Regions from separate parts of the Robertmurraya sp. DFI.2.37 genome, predicted to be linked through region 2. Evidence: a T-box and tRNA genes for the amino acid it is inferred to sense, from the RefSeq annotation. Region 2 holds a T-box; the other holds one or more tRNA genes.

Region 1 (14,949 bases), on a different contig from region 2:
ATACCGAACACGGAAGTTAAGCTTCTCAGCGCCGATGGTAGTTAGGGGCTGTCCCCTTGTGAGAGTAGGACGTTGCCGGGCTGTTTAATAATAAATTATAAATTACTATTTCGGAGGATTAGCTCAGCTGGGAGAGCACCTGCCTTACAAGCAGGGGGTCGGCGGTTCGATCCCGTCATCCTCCACCAACATTTTTTCGCGTTAGCGAAAATAATGTACCTCTTTATTTTTTCGTCTTAATATATGCCGGCCTAGCTCAATTGGTAGAGCAACTGACTTGTAATCAGTAGGTTGGGGGTTCGAGTCCTCTGGCCGGCACCATTTAGAGCCATTAGCTCAGTCGGTAGAGCAACGAGCAATTCATCTATGAATTTGCTGCGAGTTGTACCCATCGAGCTGCTGCTTGAGTTAACTTTCTGAGGTGGGGACATCGTAGATGCTCTATATCTCAAAGTTGAAAATTTGATAGTAGCACATATTTACTTTAGAGCCATTAGCTCAGTCGGTAGAGCATCTGACTTTTAATCAGAGGGTCGAAGGTTCGAGTCCTTCATGGCTCACCATAGTTTTTACGACGTAGGAGAAATTAACTTTCTTTAATATGCATCAGTAAAAAGAACTTATGATTTAACATGCGGGTGTGGCGGAATTGGCAGACGCACTAGACTTAGGATCTAGCGCCGCAAGGCGTGGGGGTTCGACTCCCTTCACCCGCACTTTTAAACCTTTTATGATGCGGAAGTAGTTCAGTGGTAGAACACCACCTTGCCAAGGTGGGGGTCGCGGGTTCGAATCCCGTCTTCCGCTCCATTTATTAGCCGGGGTGGCGGAACTGGCAGACGCACAGGACTTAAAATCCTGCGGTAGGTGACTACCGTACCGGTTCGATTCCGGTCCTCGGCATTAAAGTATTTTTGCAGTAGTGAAATTGACTGTATATTGCGCCCGTAGCTCAATTGGATAGAGCGTTTGACTACGGATCAAAAGGTTAGGGGTTCGACTCCTCTCGGGCGCGCCATAGAACGGGAAGTAGCTCAGCTTGGTAGAGCACTTGGTTTGGGACCAAGGGGTCGCAGGTTCGAATCCTGTCTTCCCGACCACTATACTAATGGGGCCTTAGCTCAGCTGGGAGAGCGCCTGCCTTGCACGCAGGAGGTCAGCGGTTCGATCCCGCTAGGCTCCACCAATAACTATTTATTCTAATAATGACTCATAATCAAGTGAGTATTTATCAAAGTATCTTTGGCGGTGTAGCTCAGCTGGCTAGAGCGTACGGTTCATACCCGTAAGGTCGGGGGTTCGATCCCCTCCGCCGCTACCAATATTTTACCACAAAGCTTTATTGGACCTTTAGCTCAGCTGGTTAGAGCAGACGGCTCATAACCGTCCGGTCGTAGGTTCGAGTCCTACAAGGTCCACCACTATTTTTTGCATAAGCAAAACAACTTATAATATTTCGGAGGAATACCCAAGTCTGGCTGAAGGGATCGGTCTTGAAAACCGACAGGCGGGTTAAACCGCGCGGGGGTTCGAATCCCTCTTCCTCCGCCATATCACTTTTACTATTATCGCGGGGTGGAGCAACAAGCGTTACTTCACTGAGTAAACTGCGAGTTGTACCGATTGAAGTGCTTCCTTGAGTAAGCATACTGAAATCGGGACAGTCAATAAGCTATCTAGTAGCATGTGCTTATCTAGGTATATACTATTATCGCGGGGTGGAGCAGTCTGGTAGCTCGTCGGGCTCATAACCCGAAGGTCGCAGGTTCAAATCCTGCCTCCGCAATCGACTTTTTCAATTAAATAAGACTTGAGGAAATAAAGAAAGATATTTTTCTTTCGTCGAAAGGATAAAGAAAAAGTTATTTTCACTTAACGTTGAAAAAGACAGAGGAAAGCTATTTTCTCCTACGTCGAAAAAGACAGAGGAAAGCTTTTTTCTCCTACGTCGAAAAAGCTTTGGTCCGGTAGTTCAGTTGGTTAGAATGCCTGCCTGTCACGCAGGAGGTCGCGGGTTCGAGTCCCGTCCGGACCGCCATTTACATATGTTGGCTCAGTAGCTCAGTCGGTAGAGCACGATGAATAAACGGCAAGGATAAACATCCAGCGCACTCATCGAGCATCATCTTGAAAAATATTCTGAGATGAGGGCGAAGGACAATGACCAACTATATGTAGGATTAATATCATGATGGCTCAGTAGCTCAGTCGGTAGAGCAAAGGACTGAAAATCCTTGTGTCGGCGGTTCGATTCCGTCCTGAGCCATCAAAGCTTTTTTACGAAGCGTTAGTGAAGTAAAGAAGCTTTCAATATGCGGGTGTAGTTTAATGGTAAAACCACAGCCTTCCAAGCTGTTGTCGTGGGTTCGATTCCCATCACCCGCTCCAAAAGGGGCCTATAGCTCAGCTGGTTAGAGCGCACGCCTGATAAGCGTGAGGTCGATGGTTCGAGTCCATTTAGGCCCACCATCTTTGCTTTTGTAATTTATAGAAGCTAGAACATGAGATTTGTATCGTATTCCGCGGTAGCTCAGTGGTAGAGCAACGAGCAAAAGCATCATGAATGTGTTGCGAGTTGTACTCATCGAGCTGCTACTTGAACTAGCATTCTGAGATGAGGACAATCAGAAAGTAATCAAGGTAGAGGAATGAAATAATAATTTTCCGCGGTAGCTCAGTGGTAGAGCAATCGGCTGTTAACCGATCGGTCGTAGGTTCGAATCCTACCCGCGGAGCCATATGGAGAAGTACTCAAGTGGCTGAAGAGGCGCCCCTGCTAAGGGTGTAGGTCGGGTAACCGGCGCGAGGGTTCAAATCCCTCCTTCTCCGCCATTTCAGGCCCGTTGGTCAAGTGGTTAAGACACCGCCCTTTCACGGCGGTAACACGGGTTCGAATCCCGTACGGGTCATAAAAAAAGCTGTTGACATTAGGTCAACAGTTTTTTTTATCGTTCTACACTAAATGAGCTGGTTTTAGTCTCTAAAAATTTATTGAATTTGGAAACAAACTTTTAAGTATAAAGACATCTAACCCCGCAACTCTTTTCTATATTAAATAGACGAGAACTGAAATAAGAGACGACATTACTATTACTCGCACAGGAGTTTAAGAAGGGCGCTAATGATGAAGGATATCTTCATCATTAGCGCCCTTCTTTTATCCGTTACCGAGTTCTTTTTTCATCCGGGCAATCATTAATAATTCAGCAGCGTCACGCTTATTTAAGCTGTTAAATATCGTAATTAACTCTTTTGCTTCTGCCGTTAGATTCACGATTTCTTTCGTATCTGTGTTGTTCGTAGTTCCTCTGTCTTTGGAGGGACTGATTGCAGGTTTATCATCCTGGATCACGATATTTCCGTTATTAAACAGTGAATCCACTACGTATTCCTTTCCAGTCAGCAGCCAATCCGCAGTTACGTCAAACTCCTTCGTAATTGCATAGATAGCTTTGGCGCCAGGCAGAGATTTCTTTTTCTCGCTTTCCCAGTCTCCAACATTTCCAGCGGAAACACCAATTCTTTTTGCAAAAGCAGCCTGAGATAATCCATGTTTATCTCTTAATAATTTGATCCGCTCTCCAATATTTTCGATATTTTTCACCAATTTTTTCTCCTTTCGTACGAAAATACGTGTTTATATACGAAAATTCGATTATTTTTGTTAACTCACACGTAAAAACGTGTATAATTTTAATTAACAAATGATATTTGTTCACCGGTGCTAAATAGCTGCAAATATTTTTTGTGAAATATGAAATTGCGTATTTTTAATTTAATTGCTTGACACCTAAGTTAAAGTGCTATGAATAATATGTTTTCTTAGAAAAGGGCTCCTTGCATTCTGCTTTGATTTAGTTTGGAAATAAAGGCATACGTATGTCTACATTGGGTTGATTTTAATCACACGTATATGCGTGTTTGTTTGGCCGCGCCTTCATATCAGTATCATAAACAAAAGGAGCTTTGCTCACTCATACTTATACGTTTATCAATCAGAGAGCGAGGCTTCATATACTGAATCGCTCCTAGCTGTAAATGACACAGATTTATTAGATTGTCCCATGTCAGAATGGACAGGGGGAAACTAATAGCAATTTTGTTCCATTCTTGGTATGAAATGAAAGCTCCAAAGTAATTCGAATAACTGGTTTATTGATTAGCTACAATCAGCTTTACATTGTAGCATAGGGCAACTAAAGTTTTGCTTTACATTCGATGCTCCTTGTGTGCTGTAACAAATGTTCTAGTGTTGGGGCATCCGTATTGCCCGATCCACTTTAAGATATTCTGAAAGACGTCTACAAAAAGTTTAGAAAAATAATGTCATCTGACTGCATGGATGAATCGCAGACTTGCGACCTGCCTATTTTACTGTGCATAAAGTGAGCAATGATATACAACTTGTTTTTAACAAGGAGTGATTTGATGCAAATTGGCATGATTGGTTTAGGGAAAATGGGATATAACCTTGCGTTAAACTTAGCAAACAATGGCCATTCTGTCTATGGTTTTGATCGATCTAGCGAAGCAAGAATAGCAGCAAAAGATAAAGGTCTACACATTGTGGATAGCATCGAGCAAATGCTGGCAAATCTGCCGTATCCAAGAGTGGTATGGGTTATGGTACCTGCGGGGAAATCTAGCGAAATGGTAATAGATGAACTCCTCCAAAAAATGAAAGCGGATGATATCGTGATTGATGGAGGAAATGCGCATTATAAGGACTCCGTCCGGCGTGCAGCCCAGGCTAATGAAAAGGGAATTTATTTTTTAGACGTTGGAACATCAGGAGGCATCGCTGGTGCTAATGGAGGAGCTTGTTTAATGATCGGTGGCAGACGCGACGTTTTTGAACGGCTGGAGCCAATTTTTAAAGCAATTTCCATTCAAGGAGGATGCTTATATGCGGGGGAATCTGGAAGTGGTCATTTCTTAAAAATGGTTCATAACGGAATTGAATACGGTTTTATGCAAGCGATTGGTGAGGGCTTTCAAGTGCTGAATCAAAGTCGCTACGATTTTGATTTGGCAGAAGTGGCTTCAGTTTGGAACAATGGTTCTGTCATTCGCAGCTGGCTAATGGAACTGACTGCATCTGCTTTCGAAAAAGATGCTGAACTTGAACATATTCGTGGAATGGTGGCATCGTCAGGCGAGGCGAAATGGACGGTAGAAGCAGCCTTTGAGTTAGAAGTTCCTGTACCGGTTATTGCCTTGTCGCTTATGATGAGAAATCGTTCTTTAGAAGAAGATAGCTTCTCAGCAAAAGTGGTCGCCGCTCTGCGAAATGAATTTGGGGGACACAGTGTGGTAAAGAAGTAATTTTGTATAAATATGGTGGTTTTACTTCTATTTTTATGGGAAGGAGGAGAGTATTGTAGTAGTTTGTGAAATTAATAACATTTAAATATACGAGGGAGTGATCAAACAAATGGCAACACTTTCCGTTGGTCAAGCACTAATAATAGCCATTTGGGTAGCGATTGTTATGTCCCGTGGGATTGGCTATGCTACCTTAACTTTGCGCTTTAGCCCATTAATGACAGGTCTGGTTGTGGGGATAGTGACAGGACATATAACAGAAGCAATGATTATTACAGCAGCTATTCAATTAGTTTATATGGGAGCGGTAGCGCCAGGTGGAGCTTTACCGAGTGAACCTGCGATTGCCGCAGCTATTGCTGTAACTGTCGCTGTCCTAGGTGACTTCACTCCAGAAAAGGCAGTGGCGATTGCGGTGCCAGTTGGAATTTTAGGCAGCTATGCTTATCAATTTCGCTTCTTTTTAAATACGTTTGCATTACGCATATTGGACAAGTATGCAGCAGAAGTCAATGACAGAGGAATTTTTACTTCCGTAATCATTATTCCAATTGTAATAAGCTTTATTCTTTATGTTCCATTAGTGTTTGTGGCTCTTTACTTTGGAGCACCAGTTGTTGCTGATTTTGTTAATTCTATTAGCGACGGGCCGGTTATTCACGTTTTAGAAGTGGTTGGCGGTGGTCTTGCGGCTCTTGGAATTGCTGTTATTATGCACGTAATTGGCAAAAAGGAATTACTTTTATTTTTCTTCCTTGCCTATTTTATGAGTGTTGCTTTAAAGGGCCTCGAAATCAACACGGTAACTTATGCGATTTTTGGAGCCATTTTAGCTGGTCTATATGTGTTATTCACGAGAAGAAAGGAACCGGCGTAAAAACTTAAAAGGTGGGATGACAGATGAATACGGAAGAAAAGAGACAAACTCCGGAGAATTATCCAGAGCCAATCACCAAGAAAGATTTGCTTAAAGCTTGGTCACGATGGTGGTGGGCAAATGAAATTCCTCATACATTTGACAGAATGGTCGCGCCATCGTTTTTATTTGGGATGATGCCAATTTTAAAGAAATTATATAAAGATAAAAAAGATTTAAGCGAAGCATACCAAAGACATTTATTATTTTTTAATACACAAGCGATTTGGGGTGGAGGGACGCTGACAGGTATTACAGCATCTCTTGAGGAATCCCGTGCAAAAGCGTTTGCGGAAGGGAAGGAAGATGAAGCGCCGAGCCCTGATATGATTAACAATACAAAAGTAGGGTTGATGGGAGCTTTAGCTGGTATTGGAGATGCGATTGACTCTGGTACCGTTCAATATATTTTTATTGCCATAGCTCTGCCATGGGCAATGGCAGGTAGTCCAATTGGTGCATTGTTTCCGTTCATTTGCTTTACGCTCGTCACATATTTGTATGGCTACTATTTCGTTAGAATGGGCTACGGTTTAGGTCGCAATGCTGCAAAAGAAATTTTAGCTGGTAGTCGAATTAAAACGATGATTGATGCATTATCTGTGCTTGGGTTATTCATGATGGGGATCTTGGCCGGGTCGTATGTAAAAGTGAGTAGTTCACTCTCTTTTACACTATCTGAAAAGGAATTCGTTCTGCAGGATATTTTGGATTCGATCTTACCAGGTTTATTGCCGTTATTAACCGTATTAGGTGTTTATTTATACTTTGATAAGAAAGGATTCAATATTACAAGAGGGCTTTTATGGCTAACTGGTACATTAATTGTCCTTGGTGCAATTCGAATTTTATAAGCTTTTGTTTTGAAAACGGTAATGGAGTATAAATCATTTTAAATGATAGGACGTGGGCGACTTACTTTTGTTAAGTTTCCTACAGAATAAAGGAGCGGGAATATGGCAAAGCGTGCGATTTTAGTGATTACGCATGGGGAGTTCGGCAAGGAGCTCATAAAAAGTGCGGAAATGATTATGGGACCGCAGGAAAATTTATGTGCATTAGCGCTTAAACCAAGCGCATCAGTAGATGATTTGCGTGAAGAAGCTAGTGCGCTCGTAGCGGAGAATGAAAAAAGGGGATTAGAAACAGTCATTCTTGTCGATTTGTTAGGGGGAAGTCCTTCAAATGTATCGTTATCTCTGCTGAGCAAGTTTGATTTGCATATATTAACTGGAGTCAATATGCCGATGTTAATTGAATTATTGACTTTGTTTCAATCAGAAGAAGACACAACAAAATTAATCGAAACGGTGCGAGGAACAAGTGTTGCTGGAATCTATCATTTGAATCGGAGCTTTTTAAAGAAGTAAATTTTAGTGTCGAAAGGGAGGTCTGTATGGGGAAAATTAATTTGGTAAGGGTTGACGAGCGCTTAATCCATGGACAAGTCATGACAAAATGGTCAAAAGGCTTAGGTACGAATGCGCTCTATGTTATTGATGATGAAACAGCAGCAGATGAATTTATGAAAGATATTTATATTAATACGAATTCGTCATCTGGGCTGAAGATTCAAGTATACAGCAATAATGAGGTTGTGGAGAAATGGAATTGTGATCAATTTGGAAATGACAGCGTTGTTTTATTATTTAAACATATTGCCAGTGTGAAAGAAGCGGTTGAAAGCGGGCTTCCTGTTAGTAGGCTTAATATAGGGGGAGTTTCTAAAAAAGGAGATGCCCAATTTGTGATCCCAACCGTCGCTTTAACGAATGATGATGTTGAATGTTTAAAGAGTTTAGATGATAGAGGGATTGAAGTTTTTTTTCAAACTGTACCAGATAGTAAAAGAGTTTCTTTTACTGAAGGATTAAAAGCGATTAAAAAATAACGATGGAATCAAACTTACCTTAGTTAGTGTCTTGCTCTACAAGGTAAGATATTTCTTCAGTTTGATAGAAGTAGAAAGGGATAAAAGCAATGGGAAATAAAATTGCAATTGTCAATTCAAGTAGTTTTGGAGAAAAGTTCCCTTGGCAACTAGAGCGTCTTAAAAAACTTGGGGAAGTTGAAAGATTTACCTTTCATATAGATATTATGGGGAAAGAATTAGCTGAAAAATTACATGGCTTTAATATCATTATTTCTAGTGTCACTCCCTTTTTTACGAGGGAATTTTTTGAACATAAAGACGAGACGTGGATCATTTCACGGCATGGTATTGGTTATAACAATATAGACATTGAAGCAGCGACAGAAAAGGGTACGATTGTGACAGTTGTCTCCGCTTTAGTAGAAAGAGATGCGGTAGCTGAAAATGCCGTTACGAACTTGTTGGCAGTGGTAAGGAAGACGGTTTCAGCCGCGACAGCAGCAAAAGAAGGACGATGGGTTGAGCGGGCTCAGTTTGTCGGACGGCAAATCACTGATAAAACAGTTGGTGTTATAGGATTAGGCAATATAGGAAGTCGGGTTGGTGAGATCTTTAAATATGGATTTAATGCTAGAGTACTTGCTTACGATCCTTATCAAACAAAAGAGCAGTTAGAACGAAAGGGAGCGGAAGCTGTTGCATTAGAGGAGTTATTAATTCAGTCCGATATTCTTTCATTAAATGCATATGTTGATCAGAAAAGCTATCATCTTCTCTCTGATAGAGAGTTTGCCTTAATGAAAAAAGGCGTATATATCACTAATACGGCACGTGGAGAACTATGGGAGCAGGATGCTGTGTTGCGTGCGTTGGAGAGCGGTAAAATCGCTGGACTGGCTACAGATGTTTTAGAGGGGGAACCAGTTGATAAAACCCATCCATTTTTCCAATATGACAATGTTCTTGTAACGCCACACACTTCGGCATATACAATGGAATGTTTGAGAGGAATGGGTGAGAAAGTAGTTTCTGATGTTGAAAGGGTCATTCAAAAAGAACAGCCGGATAACGTGGTAAATCTTGAGTTGTTTCGAGGTAATTTATCATAGGAAAGTACTGAGTAAACATCTATTCAAACGAAAGGAGAATCAGCTTGGAACTTCCATCTTTAGTTATTTTTGATATGGATGGCTTAATGTTTGATACGGAAAAATTGGCCTATGAAGCGTGGCAGATAACCTCTCACTATTATGGCTTCCCATTTGAAAGAGCGTTATTTGAGCAGTTTATTGGGATTACTAATCAAGATATTATCCGTAAAATGGCTGAGTATTATCCAGATCAACCTGTGCAGGAATGGCGAGCATATATGCGTTCTCAAAAGCATGAATTAGAAAGTTCGTTTATTAAAGGGCCTCATTTTAAAAAAGAAGGGTTGGACGAGTTGCTTCAATTTTTGACATCCAAGGGTATAAAGATTGCGGTTGCATCATCCAGTTCGACTGAGGTAATCAACAGATTTCTAACAGTTTCGCATACACTTCCATTTATTGATTTATATGTTTCTGGAGAGGAAGTGGCACGAGGTAAACCAAGTCCGGACATATTTCTCGAAGTTTGCACTCGGGCAAAAGTGAATCCGAAGGGTGCCGTTGTACTTGAAGATTCACCTGCGGGAATTGAGGCGGCTTACAAGGCAGGAGTCCAAGCATTTTTTGTACCAGATTTTGTGAAGGATTCTGAAGTGATCGATAGATTCTCGCCGAAAACGTTTGAAACGTTAGCTGCTGTCGAAAGATATTTCCGTTTAACATCGTGTTCTTCTAAAAGAAATAGAGAGAGGAGGGGAACGGATGCCTAAAGTATTAATTACTCCACGATCATTTGGAAAGCACAGTGATGAGGCGAAAAGAATTTTAATTGCGAATGGTTATGAAGTTGTCGAAAATCCATATGGGAGAATTTTGACAGAAGAAGAAATGAAAAAGGAAATCGCCGATGTTGACGCAGTTATTATTGGTATTGATCCGTTGAATAGAGAGGTACTTTCGTGTGCCAAAAACTTAAAAGTGATCTCAAAGTACGGCGTAGGTACAGATAATATTGATATTGAGTTTTGCAAGGGGCATAACATCCCCGTTACGGTTACCCGCAATGCAAATTCTGACTCAGTTGCAGATTTTACGTTCGCCCTTATGTTAGCGATTGCGAGAAGAATAGTAGAAATAGATAAATCATGCCGTGCATTGAATTGGGGCAAAAAAACAAGTATCGGTATACATGGAAAAACACTTGGCGTCATCGGTACTGGTGCGATTGGGAAGGATGTCATTAAAAGAGCGTGTGGCTTTGATATGAAAATTCTTGCTTACGATGTCTACCCAGATGATGAATTCGCACAAGAATATAATGCAACCTATGTTGATTTTGAAACGCTTATTAAAGAGAGCGATTTTATCACCTTGCACTTACCCGCAACACGAGAAACAGTTAATTTGCTCAGTGAGAAGGAATTTAACATGATGAAAGAAACGGCTGTGTTGGTCAATACAGCTCGCGGGGAACTTATTGATGAAGACGCGCTTTATGATGCTTTAAAAAATAAGCGAATATGGGGAGCTGGTCTTGATGTTTTCAAGAAGGAACCACCTGAAAAAATAGAACTGCTTGAACTGGAAAATATCATTTTAGGAGCACATGCTGCCGCTTCAAGTGTGGATGCAGTTAATAAAATGAGCTTAATGGCAGTAGAAAATATTCTAGCCAATTTTAAATAAACATAAGGGATGAACATTTATGGATAAAATTGAAGTTTTAGCAAAGATGAAAGAGGAAAAAGTTATTGCTGTCATTCGTGCGCCAAATGAAGAACAAGGATTCCTTATTAGTGAAGCCATTCATCAGGGAGGCATCAAATTTTTAGAGTTAACGATGACCGTTCCAGGGGCGTTGGAGCTTATCAAAAAATTATCGGCAAAGTACGTTGGAGGGGATGTCATAGTTGGTGCCGGAACAGTGTTAGACCCTGAAACAGCACGTCTAGCCATTTTAGCAGGAGCTAAATTTATTGTCGGTCCAAATCTTTCACCTAAAGTCATTACGATGTGTCATCGATACCGAGTTACTGTAATGCCAGGTGTGATGACACCGACGGAAGCATTAACGGCATTGGAATTAGGAGCAGATGTTATTAAGGTCTTTCCAGGAGGAGCTTTCGGACCAAGTGTCATTAAAGATTTTAAGGGACCGCTTCCACAAGGGAATTTCATGCCAAGCGGCGGTGTCACGGTAGAAAATGCAAATGAATGGATCAAAAATGGCGCTTACGCAATCGGAACAGGCTCAAGCTTAACAAAAGGAGCGAGCACAGGAGATTATGAGGCAGTAACGAAAGAAGCAGAAAAATTTGTTGCGATTGTGAAATAGGGAAAAAGAAGCTGTGTCAAAAGGTTGTTAAAGGTACTGCACCCCAGAAGTTAGAGTTAATATGGGGTGCAGTACCAAAAGGACTTTTTGATAGCAGCTTTTTTTCTTTAAATGAATCATTATGCACATTTATTAATAAATAAACCAAATTACAACTAAATCTTTCCCTCATTTTTAGCCATTATCATCCTTATTTTTATAGTCCGAGACGATGCTTGTTTTTTACCTTAAGTGGTAATTTTAAAATTGCCTTACTTTCATAAAATAGAATAGAATGGAAAGTACAAGTCATACTTTAGGAGCGTTCATGATGTATGAGCTAAAAACAAAAGAAAATGATCATAGTGTTCTAGAGTTTATTGAAAATATGGAGAGTTCGAAAAAAAGAGAGGACGCGTATCGATTACTGGATATTTTTTCAGATGTAACAGGCTATAAAGCGAAAATGTGGGGAACAAGTATTATTGGATTTGGCAAGTATCATTATAAATATGCTTCCGGGCATGAAGGCGATGCTCCCTTAGTGGGCTTTTCTCCACGTAAAGCGAAAATTAGCTTATATTTTGCCCCAGGCGAGTCAAAAAGGGATGAGTTACTTAAGAGATTTGGAAAGCACACGACAGGCAAGGCGTGTGTTTATATTAATAAAGTGGCAGACATTGATGAAGAGGTTTTAAAGGAGTTAATTGTCGCATCCGTTGAATTTTTGAGAGAATTGTATCCTTCTACAGGTGAATAGAAATAGAATAAGGAGAAGTCTTCATCGCTGAAAGACCTCTCCAAATTCTATTATCAATTTAGGTTATTGAGAATTAATTTTTCCCATTTACGCTTCCGTTGCTATTTCCTTTTTTGACGATATTTAATTTTCCTTCAGCTTTAGCGCGAGTAACATTACCGAAGCTGTCTGTAACATTTACTTCGATTACAGCTCCTTTGCCTTCAATATTATTAGGAACCGTCCAATAGCCAACATAATGTCCATCATCTGTTTCCATCATCGGCAATTCGGTTGCATTTTGGACATCACCAATATCGGTTAATGGCATTAAGATGGAGAACCTTGCTTTTAAATTCGGTTCGCTATCAAATTCAATGACGACTGTCTGACCAACCGAGACGTCCCGATCTTTTGTAGGAGTTAAGTTCGTAATCGTTGGTGCGGTATAGTCAACTTCAACAGTAATTGATTTAGATTCAGAGTTTCCTGCTAAGTCGATGGCCTTCACTTCGATATTGTTTGAGCCTTCCTCTAATAAAATTCGTTTTGCGTAACGGCCGTCAGTAACAGTAGCTTTTTGCCCATTTACTTCGACATAATCTAAATGGGGGTCAACTACTTCTCCTTCAACTGTAACGGTTTCGCGATTGATCTTCTCCCCGTTTGTTGGGCTCGTGATCGTTAATTGTGGTGCTTCTGTATCGAGAATGACGGTGACAGTTTCAGATTCATTTGCCCGTTCTCCATTTAAATAATTAACTGCTTGTAGTTCATTTTCACCTTCGTTTAATGTAACTGGAATTTTAAATGTACCATCTTCTCCAATTGTTACTTCTTCAACTTCCTCCCCGTTGTTCAGCAAAGAAATGGTTGTTGTTGGTGAGGCTTTCCCTTCAACTTCGATCGCTGGTTCGTTTGTCATGTAGCCATCGGAAGGGGAGGTGATTTGAACAGCTTGAACCTCATAATCCACTCGAGCGCGAATCATATAATTTCCTTCACTAGAAGGGGATGGGGACCAAGTGCCAGCAACTGACTGGAAGCTTCTCCCTGCGTATGGTCCATTTTCATCGGTAGCTAGACCAGGAGTATTAGGATTGGCTCCAGTTTGGACGTATACCATGTAGAAATCACCTGAAACCTGAATATTTTCGTCACGAAGATCTACTACAGTCCACTGGTTTAAGTCTCGAATTGCTTCGGCCTCAATAGGGCCTGCTAATTTTTTTCCAGGTAAGCCGTCAGGACCTGTAGCATCCCAAACTTCGACGGCAAATTCAGTAGCTCCAGGAGATGGCCAATCTGTTCCATGGAATTGGAAAACGCCATCTGTTACAATGGCCTCTTCTTCACCTTCTGGTAGGGACATGCGAACCCCCCATTTATTCCCCGCATCGTAATAGGCGCGAGCATTTTCTGGAGTGCCATCATCATAGCCGATTTCTCCACCAGGATAAGTGAATAAAGGTTCAAGTTCAATATTTACTTCTTTATTTTCATTAAAATTCACTTCTAATTCTTTGGCAATAAATCCTCGTGCAGCAACTTTTAACGTATACGTGCCTTCATAAGCAGTTAAGCGATAGTTTCCTTCAGCGTCGGTTTGTACTGGCGTTATATTGGCGTCCTCCACAAGTAGGAGGGTTGCACCTTCGACTGCTTCACCAGAATTGGCACTTGTAATAGTTCCACTGATTGTTGCTTTTGGTAGTTCTTCAAGAACAAAATGAGCGGTGGAAACTCGATCGGCTTCAACGGTTACAGCTTGCTCTTCTGAACGGAAACCGTATGATTCAGCAACCAATGTAAAATCACCGGCTGGATGAATGAAAGAAAAGCTTCCATCTGCTGGGTTGGTCGCTGCAGATCTGCCATTCTCTAATACAGATACTCTTGCGCTAACTGGCAGATTTGAAAGTTCTTTTTCAATTAATTCTACTTGATCGTTTTTGGATAGGTTAGGGCGAATTTTATTAGGATCCACTTTTTCAGCATTTTTTTCTTTTGTGGTATCCTTCGCTGTTTCTTTTGGTATTGTAATGCTTCCAGCAGGTTCTTTTATATTTATAGATGTACTGGACAGGGTTACATCATCAATATACCAGCCATCTCTGACTACGCTGCTGTCCGTATCTAAATTAAAGGCAACATAGACTCTATCGCCAGCATATTGGGATAAATCTATTTCAACGGGAGACCATTCGTTTTGAATATTCGTTAGACGTAGCACTTGAGTCCATTGTTGCATATCAGTTGAGATAAAGACGTGTGCGAAGTCCCAATTGTTCTCAATGTTGTACCAATGTTCAAACTGTAGATAGGCATTGCCTTCAGGTAAATCAATGGGTGGCATCAGTAATGTCGAGTTTTCATTGTTGTTGTATGTTCCTTCAGGATTAGTGGCAAATACGTGTTCACCTGAAATTGCTCCACCAGGTCCTGAAGTTGGAATGCCACGAGCCCAAGAATTATTTTCACCGTAACTAGTCCAACCAATAGGCTCTGATTCAAAGTCGGTTTCATATCCGACTGTGATTCCACCTATAACATTTGTTTCGTATTGTTCACTTGTAACGGAGTTATTTCCAAAATCGTTCACTGTTATCGTGTAGGAGAGGGCTCCTTCTACCACATCTTCACCTGGGATAGTGGCAACAAAGGAACCGGACTTGAAGTCACCGGATGTTC
Region 2 (14,949 bases):
AAACTTGAGAAAACGAGTTGAAGCGACTGCTGAAATGGCAGTCGTTTTTTAGGAAAGCAGTTTAAATTCTGCTTTCTCAGAAATTCATGTAGCAAACTTTTCTTAGCAAATCCAGGATTCAAAAAGGAAATTGGAGAAAGAAGCATCAGGATAAAAGATTGGGGAGCGATGAACAAAGCCGTTTGCTCTGACCTAATTGGAATACTATAAAAGATAGTGCTCTGTTAATTAAAAAATTCATTGGCGACCATGATAAGAGAGTAAGTAAATGAATGGGGAGTGCCAAGGAAAAAGTATATTTTAAGATTTATTGAATTAGATAATCATGATATGTTGGAAAGGTAAGGAGTATCAACAATTGATAAAATGACTTGAGAGGAGCTACTGCAAGAATATAGGAGGGGTTATTTTGTACTTAAGAAGCGTAAAAATGATGAGGGAAAGAATTGAAAATCTAAATAGCTATCCGTTCTCGATTCCGAGCTTAAAAAATACGGATTTAATAGAGTTCAACAATCCTGTGACATTTTTTGTTGGGGAAAACGGTTCAGGGAAGTCGACCTTACTTGAGGCCATTTCTTATCAATGTGGTTTCAACAGTGCTGGCGGAGGTAGGAATAATCAATATTCTGTTGAGGCGTCTACATCTGATTTAGGTGACTATATCCGACTCTCCTGGTTTCCGAAGATCAATAGAGGCTTTTTTTTAAGAGCAGAGAGCTTTTATCATTTTGCTTCCTATCTCGATCAGTTGGCGGAGGAAGATCCTCTATTTCAATATCAAGGCTATGGAGGGAAGTCATTACATCAGCAATCCCATGGCGAGTCTTTTTTGTCTTTGTTTACGAACCGCTTTGGAGAGGAAGGGATATATTTGTTGGATGAACCAGAAGCAGCATTATCTCCTGCTCGACAATTAACTTTTTTAAGAGTCATTCACGAATTAGTAACTAAAGATCATGCCCAGTTTATTATTGCAACCCATTCACCTATTCTCCTTGGTTATCCAGATGCGCAAATTTATAATTTTGACGAATCACCGATTCAAGAAATTTGCTATGAAGAAACGGAGCATTATCGTTTAACATTAAACTTTTTGACAAGACGGGAAAAGTTTTTATATGAATTATTTCGAGATGACGAAGAATAATTGCACGAAAGCTGAGTGATTATTGGTATAAAGCGTTTAAGAAAAAGCATCTGTACATGATAGGAGGATTTAATCAAGTTACTTAGCGTTTCCGTCTCCAGTCGGAAGATAATGAGAACCGTTAATCGTAATAATAAACCATCGCAAAAATAATGGGGTGGTTTATTATTAAAAAGGAACAATTATTAAAAGGTCTATTTTTCTTTTTAATTTTTCACTTGTTTTGATAATGGAGAATTATTAGACGTATTAGGATATATATTCCTTTTTTATTTTGTAGTTATGTTAATGGTTCTAAATCCAAAAGAAGTTCTGTATAAAAAAGTATAAATTATGAGGTTACCTGTTAGCATCTCGTTAGCGGAAGCTATTTGTAGCAGGTGTTCATTGAATAAAGGACTAACCTTTTTTAGTGAAAGTTATCTCATAAAGGAGGACTGTAATGAAAACGACAGTAATGTTCATCCATAGCGCTGGCCCACAAGGACAAAATCAAGGCAGTACCAATTTGAGCGCCTACTTGAAGAAAGAGCTTGAGGAAGACTACAATTTCTATTCTCCCAGCATGCCAATTCCTGAGAATCCAAAATATGTAGAGTGGAAGAAAGCTTTTGAGCAGGAAGGCAATCATCTATCAGGAGAGGTCATTCTTATCGGACATTCGTTGGGAGGTTCTTTTCTATTAAAATACCTTTCCGAAGAATCTATGATAAAAATTTCTGGATTGTTTGTTGTTGCAGCACCGTACTGGGGAATTGATTCAGATTGGCAACGGAGCGACTTCTTCCTTCAAAGTGGTTTTGAGCGACATTTCGGTGAAATCGACAATTTATTCCTTTATCACAGTCGTGGTGAGGATATTGTTCCTTTTGTTCATCATGCTGCTTATGCTAAGAAGCTTCCACACGCTCATAAAAGAGTTCTTGATGGCAATCAGCATTTATTCTCAAATGGATTAACAGAATTAGTGAACGATATAAGAAGTTTATCGAGTATTTGAATCCGGTAATGATTGATGATAAAGCGAAGGATACATGAAACCAATCTATTATTCATTCGTAAACAATTGTAACCCTGTCGAGGAGGTGCTCTAAATGAAACGTTCTATAACGGTTACAGAATGTCCAAAATGTGGTGAGAATGGAAAAGGAATAGGAATAGGGAGGCATAGTGGATACGGAGCCATGTATCCTAAGGGGAAAATGAGTTTTGGTTCAGAGGTTGAATACATCATTTGCACAGATTGTGGATTTATCATTGAAAGTTACGTAAAAAAACCAGAGATTTTTAAAAACACATTTTTCTCTTAATGTGTGAAGGATATTCGGAGTAAAAAAAATCTAGCCTAAGCGGTTGAAAACGGATTTTTTATAAAAGAGAGAATTTGAGAAGGGTTGACCAGTAGAGGTAAGCACAGTAAAATTATCGCAAAATGCATTATAATAAATGGGAGTTGATAATATGTACAGAACGGTTAATGACTTTTTAGCAGATTGGACTGATTCAGCGGAGGGGACACTTCGCGTTCTTGAATCATTATCAGATGACAAATTGGATCAAGCGATTGTGGAAGGACATAGTTCTTTAGGATGGCTAGGCTGGCATCTTACGACAAGTCCTGTATTCTTTATGAGCCTTGTAGGCGTAAAATTAGAATCTTCAGGTGATCCGAAAGTGGTGCCAACGAAGGCAAATGAAATTGTTGATGCTTATAAAAAAATTGCTGAAGATATAAAGCAAGCGGTAGAAACAAATATGACTGATGATAAATTGCTTGAAACGGTGGATAGTTTCAGAGGACCAACACCACGAGGTGCTTTCTTAAGAAAGCTTATTGACCATCAAACCCATCATCGCGGCCAGATGACTGTTCTTCTCCGTCAGGCTAGTTTACCGGTACCCGGCATAATGGGTCCGACAAAAGAAGAAGGTTTGTAAATAATACGGTGGAAATTTTAATATGATTTTATCAAATAGGGCTTTACTTCAAATAGAAGTAGAGCTTTTTTTTTCAAGTCGCTCCTTCGCAAAATTTATTGCTTTTTGGCTCGAAGCTAGGAGCGCGTGATAAAAGGAAAGAGGAATTTTGTATAATAAATCATATTGGGAATTCATGGCGGTAGAAATTTTAAGTTCAGCAGAAAAAGCTATTGATGGACGACTAAAGCTATAGTGAAATGATGGTAGATCATACGGATGTAGAAATTTTCCAATGGATTTAAATATATAAAGTTCATAAGTGGAAAAAAATGATTTCGATAAAAGGAGAGTCATTACCTTTGAATGGAAAATGTGTAATATTTCATCAGTTTGGAAGTCCGAACGAAGTGTTGAGGGTGGAATCAAAATTTATCACTCCACCAAAGGACAATGAGGTTTTAGTGCGAATGTTAACACGTCCTATCAACCCTTCCGACTTGATACCGATACGGGGCGCTTACGCTCACCGAATTTCCTTACCGAATATTCCTGGATATGAAGGGGTTGGAATAGTAGAGGCTGTTGGCCCATTTGTTTCACAGGAACTGATTGGGAAACGTGTTTTGCCTTTACGTGGAGAAGGAACATGGCAGGAATTTGTAAAAACTACATCGGATTTCGCTATTCTAATTCCTGATTCCATTGATGATGTAGTGGCAGCTCAGCTCTATATTAACCCGCTTACTGCATGGGTGATTTGTACTGAAGTATTAAAGTTGGAGCCGAATGATGTATTACTAATTAATGCAGCTGGTTCCTCTGTTGGTCAGATATTTGTGCAGCTTTCAAAAATACTAGGTTTTAGAGTGATTGCTGTTGTTAGAAACAATCACTATACCGAAAGATTACGCACTCTTGGTGCTTCAGCAGTGGTAGACATCTCACAAGCTTCCCTTCATAAGTCCGTGATGGAGTTAACGAATGGAGAAGGAGCAGCAGCTGCTATTGATTCTATTGGCGGGAACTCGGGGAATGAGCTAGCTTTTTGTGTACATCCAAACGGTCATTTTCTATCCATTGGATTATTATCAGGAGTTCAGGTTAATTGGTCCGAAATTGTTCAAAAAGCTAAAGTAAATGCAAATATGTTTCATTTGCGAAACTGGAACGAGTATGCTTCGCTTAATAAATGGCATGATACTTTTCAGAATGTGATTAAGTTAGTAGTTGAGAAAAATTTAAATTTGAAGAGGGTACATGAAAGTTATCGTCTAACGGAAATTAAAAAGGCGATTGAAACGGTTGAATCAGCTAAAGGGAAAGTAATGTTAACCAATTAATGAAAAGAGGATGTGTGAATTTAACAGTGCATTCGTATAGTGTCATCTGCTTGGAATACCTTTTATTTTCACCAAAAAATGTGTAAAAGTTACAGGGGAGCTTAGAAGTTTAGAAGGACTGACTGTGTAGATAGCTATTTGCTTTGTCTTGCTATAATTAAGTATTATCATGATAAGCAATCATGAGGTTGCCAAATAGTCGAAATAAGAAAAACAAAGGAGAGAATAGATGAAGATTATTGTTACCAGCGTATTTGTCGAAGATCAAGAGAAAGCACTGGCGTTTTACACAAAAACATTAGGTTTTATAAAAAAGCATGACGTTCCAAGTGGAGAATATAGGTGGATAACGCTTGTTTCTCCAGATGAACAGGGTGGTACAGAACTTTTACTTGAACCTAATAACCATCCTGCTGCCAAAGAGTATCAGCAAAAATTATTTGCTGAAGGAATTCCTGTAACGATGTTTGGGGTTGGTGATATTCGGGAAGAGTACGAGCGTTTAGTTGAAAAAGGCGTGAGCTTTACGATGGAACCAACAAAAATGGGGGAAGTTACGATCGCAATTTTCGACGATACATGCGGAAACCTCATTCAGATGATTGAACAGTAATCATTCAATAATCATAAAAGCTTTACTTCAATTTGGAAGTAAAGCTTTTTGCTCTCTAGATTTTACGAGTGATCATTGGCAGACTTTCTCTTTAGCGTGGTCATTGTTATCTTGAGAGAAGTGCCTCTGTGAAGAAAATTGTAGTAAGGAAAAACTTGGGACATGATCTGAGCAACAGTCACGCTCACTCCAATTAGGAAAATCTCAGTTATAAAAATGCTTAATTTAAGTCGTTAACAGACTCTAGCATATAGCTGCCGTGACCTAAGACATGATCTAGGAGTTTTTGATATTTAATGATTTCTAACGCAGAAATCACTAAGGATTGATCCGGTTTTTCTGTATATAAGATTAGGATCGTTTTCATTTTGAGATTCATATTTAACAGTTTGAATGTACTTTCTGCCTTTTTTAATTCTATAGAGCTGGATCATGTTTTCATTCCTTAAACAAGTCTTTAGGTTATAGCTCCATTTTATATGAAAGATTAGCTGAAGTATACAAATATTTACAATAAAAAACCGGGAAAAGTATGCTTTTAAGCAATAGGAATAGATAGGATTTTCGCTTTATTGTATGGGAAAGTCTAGTTAAATTAAACGTTGTATATTTGCTCGATTGCAAAATGAAAGGTGAATGATGGTCTCTATTTTTTTACTACGGTTCAAAGCATTTATGCTTGACTACATGCTCATTGTCGTTTTTTTTACAGGATGATTTGTCATAAATGTACTTCTTTTTTTAGGCTTTGTTATATTTGGCTCATTTTCTCTCTGATTCCATGAAGTGATAGAGAAAACTTATTTTCTCACATCGTTTCATGGAATCAGAAGACCTTTCAGTATAACTGAAAGGCGTGTGCAACTAAGGTTGCACACGAAATTGAGCCAAAAGTCATTTAATCAACAACAAAGCTTTTTTTTAATAGAAAATGGAGCACCCTTTTCACATCAAAATTAAAAATCGAATCTTGGAACTTATTTCATGATCGCGTTTACAGATTCATTGATTCAGGCGATGGAGCAGTGCCCTACATGATTACCTTGTGTGCGCTGATATTTTCGAAAAAGCACCAGTCTTATACGATTTCATTGTGGAAACGCATGTTACAGTTCTATAATTAATAGAGTGATTTAAAAAAATGACCCGACATATTTGGATTGTGGTCTATAAATAACGTTATCGCTAGCCTGTTCTATTATGTGGGCAGTCCAGCCAACGATTCTACTGGCGGTGAAAGTGGGAGTAAAAAGCATGGGCTCTAACTGAATAGCTTTCATAATTGCTGCTGCATAGAACTCGACATTTGTATACAATGCTCTTCCTGGTTTAAATTCTTCTAATAAAGTAATGGCGCTTTCTTCGACCTCCATCGCAAAATCTAACCACTTATCTTGCCCGCCTAACTTCATTAACTTTTCTTTCAAAGCGACTGCACGAGGATCACGGGTTTTATAAACTCGATGGCCAAAACCCATTAATTTTTCTCCTTTTATGAGCTTCTCTCGGATCACTTTTGCAGCATCATTAACCGTGGAAATTTCATCTAATAATTTAAGTACTCCTGATGGAGCGCCACCGTGTAGAGGTCCTTTCATCGTTCCGATTGCGGAAGTGACAGCGGATACGATATCGGATTCACTTGATATCGTCACCCGGGCTGAAAATGTTGAAGCGTTCATCCCGTGCTCCAATGTTAAAATCATGTAAGCTTCTAAAGCATGAGCATGGGCAGCTGAAGGAATATCACCTGTTAACATATATAAGTAATTCTCAATATGGTCTAAATCATTTCGCGGTGGAACCTCAGCACACCCTTCCAGTTTGCGTTTACGAAAGGCGATGATACTTGGGATGAGAGCAGTTAATTTGATTGCTTGGGAAATAGTTGGTGGAAATTGATATTCTCCATATCCAGCTTCCGCTGAGATCACGGTTCGAAGCACACTCATCAAATCCATGGTTTGAGGCAATAGTGAAATAATCGTCTTTACATTATCGGATAACCAGCGATTTTTTTTCATTTCTTCCTTTAAGATGAAAAGTTGTTCCTTGTTTGGAAAATGTCCATACCAAAGTAAATAGGCCACTTCTTCGAAATGGTAATGGTCCGCTAATTTTTGGATGTCATATCCTCGATAAATAAGTCGTCCTAATTGACCGTCAATATATGAGATCCGTGTTTCAGCAGCGACTACCCCTTTTAATCCTTTTTCGTTCATCATTAACCTTTCCCCTTTCCCTCTTTTATTTTATTGTATAAAATAATTGTTATTAAGATAATTAAATAATCATAAATAAATTGATTAGTTTTATTAATAAGGAGGGGAATATGGATTTTCAATGGTTAAATACATTTGTGACGGCCGCGCAATGTGGAAATTTTCGTAGAGCAGCAGAATTACTTTATATTTCTCAGCCGTCAGTAACCGTTCATATTCAACAGCTTGAAAAAAATCTAGGGGTTCAATTGTTTCAGCGGGATGGAAAGAAAATCAAGCTGACGGAAACGGGACGGAGATACTATCACCATGCAGTGGAATTGTTAAGATTGTATGAAAAGGGGTTAGCTGACCTGAATTCCTTTAGCCAAGGATATATGACAAAGCTATCTCTCGCTATTTCTCCCTTAATTGCTGAGACCATATTACCTTATGTGATAAAAAGCTATACAAATAAGCATCCCGATGTGGAAATCGCAATAAAAATACTTGATTCCATACATATTGAGGAAGCGGTTATGAAAGAGGAAGTCGATCTGGGGCTTTCATGTGTAAACGTTCAAAATTCTAGTTTAATTAATGAGCTCTTGTATAAGGACCGCATTTTGTTTATTGTTCCTCATGATGGTAGAGATGCTGAAGCAGCACCACCATTGGAGGAGGAGGAGTTTTTTTCACACTATTATTTATTTACTGATAATCACCCAAGCTATTGGACTGATTTACTTAAAGCTGTGAAGAGCAAGTATCCAGTTATTAAGACAATGAAAGTCTCACAAACACATATTACTAAAAGATTTATTATCGAAGGTTTAGGCTTTTCCTTTTTACCAGAATCTACCGTTAGGAGAGAATTATTGGAAGGGAGATTATTAGAGGTGTATCAGCATTCATTTAAATTACCGGACATCTATACATATGCCATTATGAAATATAAGCATTCGCAACAACAGGAGTTTCTCGAATTTCTCTCCAATTACCGAATATAAATGAGATGGAAAAATCCACCGACGAGTTCATTTCGCCGATGGATTTTTCTTTATTTTAAGCCTGACTCAAGGGTTTGGAGCATTTCTTCTCTTTCATCTTCTGACGCGTTATTCCAAATGATTTCAAACAGAACGCCTAGCCCAGGAAGCATTTTTTCTTCGCCATTTTGAATCGCATCGACAATCGTTTCCCGTAATTCATCTTGGGAGTTGCCGGATACATTGTGAATAATGGCATTGCGTAAATTCAAATCCATACGTACACACTCCTTCTAAAATGACTTCTTTAATATATTTTCTAATTTGCCATGAATTATGTATAAGAAGATGAGGTTTTGCGATTAATGTTATTTGGAGAATTTAAAGAAATTTCGAGGATTACAACTGCAAAGGAATGTTTCACACTCATTTATAGAGGTTATTTTATTTTAATATCGAAATAATTAAAAGCATTCAGTTTTAATAGGAGGAATAAAATGTACATTTTAACAACTAGGTTATTAATACGTAATTTTGAAAATAATGATTGGCAAGCTGTACACGAATATACTTCAGATTGTAAAGTAATGAAATACATACCAGAAGGAGTTTTTACAGAGGATGATACAAAAGACTTCATAAAGAAGAACATGGGTGACGCAGCAGAGAAGTTTGCTGTTGTCTTAAGAGATGAGAATAGGGTGATTGGGCACATCGTTTTTCATAAGTATTTTGGTGAGCACACATATGAAATCGGCTGGGTGTTTAATCCTAAATATTATAATCAAGGGTATGCATCAGAGGCAGCACAAGGAATATTAAAATTCAGTTTTGAAGAAATGCATTTACACAGGGTTATAGCAACGTGTCAACCAGAAAATATCGCTTCATCACGAGTAATGGAGAAGATTGGTATGAGAAGGGAAGGGTATTTCAAAAAGTGTATTCCAGCCGGTAATGAGTGGTGGGATGAATATTATTACGCTATTTTAAAAGAGGAATGGGTTCATCATTGAGATTCCTACTATAGTTAAGCTATAATGAGGAAACTTACATATTGCAAAAAGGAGAAGTATCCGTTGAAATATATACAATCTGCTCAGAACCGACAAGTTAAGCAATGGAAAAAGCTTTTAACGAAAAAAGAACGGGATAAAACAGGAACTTTTTTAGTTGAAGGATTTCATCTTGTTGAAGAGGCAATTAAAGCTGATGTTGCACTAGAAATCATCATAAGTGAGGGAGTTGAGCTACCTCCACAGATGGACTATCGCTCTATTTCCTTAACGATGGTCACATCTGAAATCTTTCGAGAACTGAGTGATACCGAAACCCCTCAAGGAGTCTTAGCTCTTTGTGAGGCACAGAAAAAAGGTGCAGAGTTTAAAGGCAAACAGTTTTTGTTAATTGATGCGGTTCAGGATCCGGGGAATTTAGGTACGATGATTCGGACAGCAGATGCAGCAGGGATGGATGGAGTGATCGTTGGGCATGGGAGTGTTGATATTTATAACCCAAAGGTCATTCGTTCAGCTCAAGGAAGTCATTTTCATTTACCAGTTGTGAGAGGATCACTCAAAGAATCGCTGGAAAAGTTATTAGCTGAAAATATTCCTGTATATGGAACATCTTTAGAAAATGGCTCTATATATACGGAAATAAGTCCTTCCACCTCCTTTGCCCTTCTCGTTGGCAATGAGGGAAGTGGGGTTGATCAAGAGCTGTTACAGATGACGACAAAGAATTTGTATATTCCACTCTTTGGGAAAAGCGAATCGCTTAATGTGGCAGTTGCAGCAGGGATATTACTCTATTATTTGAAAGCTTGAATACCGTTCTTTTATATACTATAATTAACTGCGATACAATATAAGAATAAGAAGACATACTTCTCGACTTTGAGAATTGTCTAACGCAAGCTGCCAAAGCCTAGCAAACTTCAGGTCCCTCCCTACGATAAGTTAACTATGAATTGCTACCGCAATACAAGTTTCCTATATCGAAAGAACAGGTCCTTCCAGTTTGTCCGGCGAGGAACAAGCTGCTTTTCGCTTTTCTTATTACATAATGAAAAACATTGACGGAGAAAAGTAACTTACTCGCACTATTGAGGGAGAAAATGCCTTAGACTGAAAGCATTTTTATAGGTAAAGTAAGTGAAGTTCACCTCCTGAGTTGGCATCGGGACCATGAAAAATGGAGAAATTTTTCGTGTAAAGATGCATCGGCCTAAAAAGCCGTTATCGTAATGAAGTGAGCCATAATATGTGGCTAATTAGGGTGGTACCGCGATCATAAACCTCGTCCCTTTCTAGGGATAGAGGTTTTTTGTTTTTCAATGGAGGAACAGACAAACGGAAATTTATGAAAAAATAAGGAGGATTTAAACATGCAAGAACGATTGAAGGAACTTCAGGAGGAAGCATTGCAAGCGGTTGATGCTGCAGCTGATTTAAAGGAGCTTAACGACATCCGTGTTTCTTACTTAGGAAAAAAAGGTCCAATAACCGAAGTTTTAAAAGGAATGGGGAAGTTGTCTGCAGAAGAGCGTCCAAAAATGGGAGCACTCGCAAATGAGGTGCGTGATCTTATTTCTGCCAAAATAGAGGAAAAACAGCAAGCGTTAGAAGCAGCAGCTGTTGAAGCAAGGCTTGCATTGGAAACAATCGATGTAACCCTTCCAGGTAGACCTGTACACACAGGAAATCATCATCCCCTTACTCGTATTGTGGAAGAGATTGAAGACTTATTCATCGGCATGGGTTATACCGTTGCAGAAGGTCCGGAAGTTGAAAAGGATTATTATAATTTTGAGGCATTAAACCTTCCAAAGAGCCATCCAGCCCGTGATGCGCAGGATTCCTTCTATATTACAGAGGAAATATTACTTCGTACGCAAACATCTCCTGTTCAAGCAAGAACGATGGAAAAGCATGATGGCAAAGGACCAGTGAAAATTATTTGTCCTGGTAAAGTATATAGACGTGATAGCGACGATGCGACACATTCTCACCAATTCATGCAAATTGAAGGACTGGTAGTTGCTGAAAACATTCGCATGAGCGATTTAAAAGGAACCCTTGAATTATTTGCAAAAAAATTATTTGGTGAAGACCGTGAAATACGTTTGCGGCCGAGCTTTTTCCCATTCACAGAGCCATCGGTAGAGGTCGATGTTTCTTGCTTCAAATGCGGTGGCCATGGATGCAATATTTGTAAACAAACAGGCTGGATTGAAGTATTAGGATCAGGGATGGTTCATCCAAATGTCCTTGAAATGTCTGGCTTTGATTCGAAGAAGTATACTGGATTTGCTTTTGGAATGGGAGTAGAACGAATTGCGATGTTGAAATACGGCATCGATGATATCCGTCATTTCTACACGAATGATACGCGTTTCTTAAAGCAATTTAAACTCAACTAACGAACACAAAAAGCGATTTTATAATAAATTTTAGAAAATCAAGTTATTATTGTCGTTTTTTGGATTGTTTTCAAAGGTTGAGCGATTTATTAGATCAAGGAATGAGAAGGAGGATATAACATGTTTGTTTCATATAAATGGCTACAGGAATATGTAGATTTATCAGGAATTACACCTGATGAGCTAGCAGAAAAAATTACGCGCAGCGGGATTGAAGTCGAAGGCGTTGAGGTGTTGAATGAAGGACTTAAAGGAGTCGTTATCGGCCATGTCCTTGAGCGTGAACAACACCCAAATGCAGATAAGTTAAACAAATGCTTAGTCGACATTGGGGAAGAGAGCCCTGTTCAAATTATTTGCGGTGCGCCAAACGTGGATAAAGGACAAAAGGTAGCAGTTGCTACTGTTGGAGCAGTATTACCCGGGAATTTTAAAATTAAAAAGGCAAAGCTTCGTGGCGAAGAATCAAACGGTATGATCTGTTCCCTATCTGAATTAGGAATAGACGGGAAGTTAGTCGCGAAGGAGTTTTCAGAAGGAATCTTTGTTTTTCCCAATGATGTAACGGTCGGAGAAGATGCCTTAGAAAAATTACAACGGGATGATCAAATATTGGAGCTAGGCTTAACAGCAAATCGTGGAGACTGCTTAAGCATGCTTGGAGTGGCATACGAAGTAGCGGCTATTTTAAACCGCGAAGTGAAGCTCCCAAATCCAACAGTGAAGCCAATTGCGGAAGAGGCAACTGATTACATCACTATTAAAGTAGAGGCAAATGAAGATAATCCGTTATATGTTGCGAAAGTCATAAAAAATGTGAAAATTGCTCCATCGCCATTATGGATGCAGGGAAGATTAATGGCAGCAGGTATTCGACCGCATAATAATGTCGTTGATATTACGAATTATATTTTACTTGAATATGGTCAGCCACTTCACGCTTTTGACTATGATCGTCTCGGTTCAAAAGAAGTTCTTGTGCGTCGGGCAAAAGCCGGTGAAAAAATCGTGACTCTTGATGCTGCGGAGAGAATTTTAACGGAAGATCATCTTGTTATTACTAATGGAAGTGAACCAGTCGCTCTTGCAGGTGTAATGGGTGGTGCTAATTCAGAGGTCCAAGCAGATACGACTACCGTTTTGCTTGAATCTGCCTATTTCAAAGGAGAAACTGTTCGTAAAGCTTCAAAAGATCATGGACTTAGAAGTGAGGCGAGCTCTCGTTTTGAAAAAGGAGTCGATCCAAATCGTGTACGTGCGGCAGCAGAAAGAGCGGCTGAATTATTAGCATTATATGCGAGCGGTGAAGTATTAGAAGGCGAAGCGGTAGTGGATACTCTCCAGATTGAGCCAGCAGTTATTTCGATTACGCTGGAAAAAATTAATCGCGTTCTTGGAACAGATATTTCTATGCAAGAGGTCGAGAGTATTTTTACTCGTCTTCAATTTGAAACAAGCGTCGATCATGAAACGATTACGGTAACCGTTCCTACTCGTCGTGGTGATATTACGATTGCAGAGGATTTAATTGAAGAAGTCGCTCGTCTCTATGGCTATGATCATTTGCCGTCCACATTGCCGATCGGTTCATCGACACCAGGTCATTTAACAGCATATCAGCAAAAGAGACGGGCAGTTCGTCGCTATTTAGAAGGAGCAGGATTGTATCAAGCCCTCACTTATTCCTTAACAAGTGAGGAAAAAGCGACTCAATTTGCACTAGAAATACGTGAGCCGATCAAACTTGCAATGCCGATGAGTGAGGACCGTAGCCACCTTCGCTTAAGCATTATTCCTCAATTATTAGAGGTCGTGAAATATAATGTGGCTCGTCAAAATGATCGTGTTGCTCTGTATGAAGCTGGCCCTGTTTTCTTAGCGAATGGTACCGAAGAACTCCCTGATGAAAAGGAACGTTTAGCAGGAGCAATTACAGGGGTTTGGGAACAGCATCAATGGCAAGGAGAAAAGAAAGAAGTTGATTTCTTTGTCATAAAAGGAATTTTAGAAGGATTGTTTGCAAAGCTCGGACTCGAGCAGAAGATTGAATATCGTCAAGCGATAGTTGAAGGGATGCATCCAGGTAGAACGGCTGAAGTTTATTTATCTGGCGAAAAAATTGGCTTTGTTGGTCAAGTTCACCCAACGGTTCAAAAGGATCTGGATTTAAAAGAAACGTATGTGTTTGAGCTTTGCTTAGAAGCGATATTATCTGAAGGCGTAGCTCCATTACAGTATCAATCGATCCCACGTTACCCATCGATTACAAGGGATATTGCTCTTGTTGTTGAAAAGGAAAAGGTTGCCGGTGAATTAGAAAGCATCATCGTTGAAGCTGGTGGAAAGTTGTTAAAGGATGTCCATGTGTTTGACTTATATGAAGGTGAACATATGGAACCAGGTAAAAAATCGATTGCTTTCTCTTTAAAATATTTTGATCCGGAGAAAACATTAACAGATGAAGAAGTCACAAAGGTGCATGACAAAGTCTTAGCAGCAGTGAAAGAAAAGGCTGGAGCTGTGTTAAGAGGATAAAAAAGGGTGGAGCATTCGCAAGTGAATGCTCCACTTTTTTATGAAGGGGAGTACTAGTTCCAGAAATAATCGTATTTTTCCGGAATTACTATCAAAATTTCTGGAATTAATCGTATTTTTCCGGAATTACCGCCAAAAATTCTGGAAATAATCGCATTTTTCCAGAATTAATCGAGATCCGTACGAATCCCTTATAATAATTCCGCTGCTTTCGCGTTTAATGCCACTTGTTCCGGAGTTTTACATCCTGGTATAACCGTTGTGACAGCAGAATTTTTTAAGCACCAAGCTAACGCCCAAGAAGCCATCGGTACTCCTTCTGGAACCTCTGTTTTTTGGATTTCTTCCACCTGTTTAAGAAGTTTTGCTGTTTCCTCTTCATTATGTCTGGACCGCACATCGTTAGCAGTAAAGCTAGCACCTGGTTTGTATTTTCCACTTAAATAGCCGCTTGCAAGAGGTACTCTTGCTAATACCCCTAAATGTTGCTCTTGGGCGGATGGGAATACTTTTTCCTCTGGCACCCTGTCTAAACGGTTGTATACGACTTGGATGGCTCTGATGTTAAGGTCGCTCGCTTTTGCTGTTTGAAAAATATTGTCATTTGTTTTTAAGGATAATCCTAGATGTCTAATTTTTCCTGCTTGTACCTGTTTATCCAGCATCGTCCATAATTGATCATTGTCAAATTCATCATCGCCGGGAGAGTGTGCTTGATATAAATCAATATAATCTGTTTTTAACGATTTCAGTGAAGCATCTAATTGTTTTAAAACT

Evidence for each region. The T-box of region 2 lies ahead of pheS (phenylalanine--tRNA ligase subunit alpha). A T-box ahead of a tRNA ligase gene usually reads a tRNA of that ligase, here a tRNA-Phe.
Region 1: it has a tRNA-Phe gene. The T-box ahead of pheS (phenylalanine--tRNA ligase subunit alpha) is inferred to sense a tRNA for this amino acid. The anticodon was not compared.

What each region holds. Positions count from the first base shown of each region.
Region 1 covers NZ_JARGEJ010000026.1:337-15,285, forward strand. Annotated here, with positions in the region: rRNA gene rrf (5S ribosomal RNA) at 1-81, shown strand, start outside; tRNA gene PZE06_RS14360 (tRNA-Val) at 113-188, shown strand; tRNA gene PZE06_RS14365 (tRNA-Thr) at 246-321, shown strand; tRNA gene PZE06_RS14370 (tRNA-Lys) at 488-563, shown strand; tRNA gene PZE06_RS14375 (tRNA-Leu) at 635-716, shown strand; tRNA gene PZE06_RS14380 (tRNA-Gly) at 736-810, shown strand; tRNA gene PZE06_RS14385 (tRNA-Leu) at 818-903, shown strand; tRNA gene PZE06_RS14390 (tRNA-Arg) at 942-1,018, shown strand; tRNA gene PZE06_RS14395 (tRNA-Pro) at 1,024-1,100, shown strand; tRNA gene PZE06_RS14400 (tRNA-Ala) at 1,111-1,186, shown strand; tRNA gene PZE06_RS14405 (tRNA-Met) at 1,245-1,321, shown strand; tRNA gene PZE06_RS14410 (tRNA-Ile) at 1,345-1,421, shown strand; tRNA gene PZE06_RS14415 (tRNA-Ser) at 1,459-1,551, shown strand; tRNA gene PZE06_RS14420 (tRNA-Met) at 1,713-1,786, shown strand; tRNA gene PZE06_RS14425 (tRNA-Asp) at 1,962-2,038, shown strand; tRNA gene PZE06_RS14430 (tRNA-Phe) at 2,194-2,266, shown strand; tRNA gene PZE06_RS14435 (tRNA-Gly) at 2,315-2,388, shown strand; tRNA gene PZE06_RS14440 (tRNA-Ile) at 2,393-2,469, shown strand; tRNA gene PZE06_RS14445 (tRNA-Asn) at 2,664-2,738, shown strand; tRNA gene PZE06_RS14450 (tRNA-Ser) at 2,742-2,832, shown strand; tRNA gene PZE06_RS14455 (tRNA-Glu) at 2,838-2,909, shown strand; gene PZE06_RS14460 (helix-turn-helix domain-containing protein) at 3,158-3,604, opposite strand; gene gnd (phosphogluconate dehydrogenase (NAD(+)-dependent, decarboxylating)) at 4,429-5,325, shown strand; gene PZE06_RS14470 (PTS mannose/fructose/sorbose/N-acetylgalactosamine transporter subunit IIC) at 5,435-6,202, shown strand; gene PZE06_RS14475 (PTS system mannose/fructose/sorbose family transporter subunit IID) at 6,226-7,095, shown strand; gene PZE06_RS14480 (PTS sugar transporter subunit IIA) at 7,198-7,611, shown strand; gene PZE06_RS14485 (PTS sugar transporter subunit IIB) at 7,638-8,132, shown strand; gene PZE06_RS14490 (D-isomer specific 2-hydroxyacid dehydrogenase family protein) at 8,222-9,223, shown strand; gene PZE06_RS14495 (HAD family hydrolase) at 9,268-9,975, shown strand; gene PZE06_RS14500 (phosphoglycerate dehydrogenase) at 9,968-10,891, shown strand; gene PZE06_RS14505 (bifunctional 2-keto-4-hydroxyglutarate aldolase/2-keto-3-deoxy-6-phosphogluconate aldolase) at 10,911-11,540, shown strand; gene PZE06_RS14510 (DUF1801 domain-containing protein) at 11,851-12,279, shown strand; gene PZE06_RS14515 (S8 family serine peptidase) at 12,353-14,949, opposite strand, start outside.
Region 2 covers NZ_JARGEJ010000002.1:133,719-148,667, reverse strand. Annotated here, with positions in the region: gene PZE06_RS02090 (sensor histidine kinase) at 1-21, shown strand, start outside; gene PZE06_RS02085 (AAA family ATPase) at 410-1,150, shown strand; gene PZE06_RS02080 (alpha/beta hydrolase) at 1,593-2,150, shown strand; gene PZE06_RS02075 (transcription initiation factor TFIIIB) at 2,245-2,460, shown strand; gene PZE06_RS02070 (DinB family protein) at 2,612-3,088, shown strand; gene PZE06_RS02065 (zinc-dependent alcohol dehydrogenase family protein) at 3,400-4,410, shown strand; gene PZE06_RS02060 (VOC family protein) at 4,640-5,023, shown strand; gene PZE06_RS02055 (citrate synthase/methylcitrate synthase) at 6,157-7,245, opposite strand; gene PZE06_RS02050 (LysR family transcriptional regulator) at 7,356-8,234, shown strand; gene sspI (small acid-soluble spore protein SspI) at 8,285-8,491, opposite strand; gene PZE06_RS02040 (GNAT family N-acetyltransferase) at 8,711-9,229, shown strand; gene PZE06_RS02035 (TrmH family RNA methyltransferase) at 9,293-10,042, shown strand; T-box leader at 10,282-10,525, shown strand; gene pheS (phenylalanine--tRNA ligase subunit alpha) at 10,603-11,637, shown strand; gene pheT (phenylalanine--tRNA ligase subunit beta) at 11,758-14,172, shown strand; gene PZE06_RS02020 (aldo/keto reductase) at 14,364-14,949, opposite strand, start outside.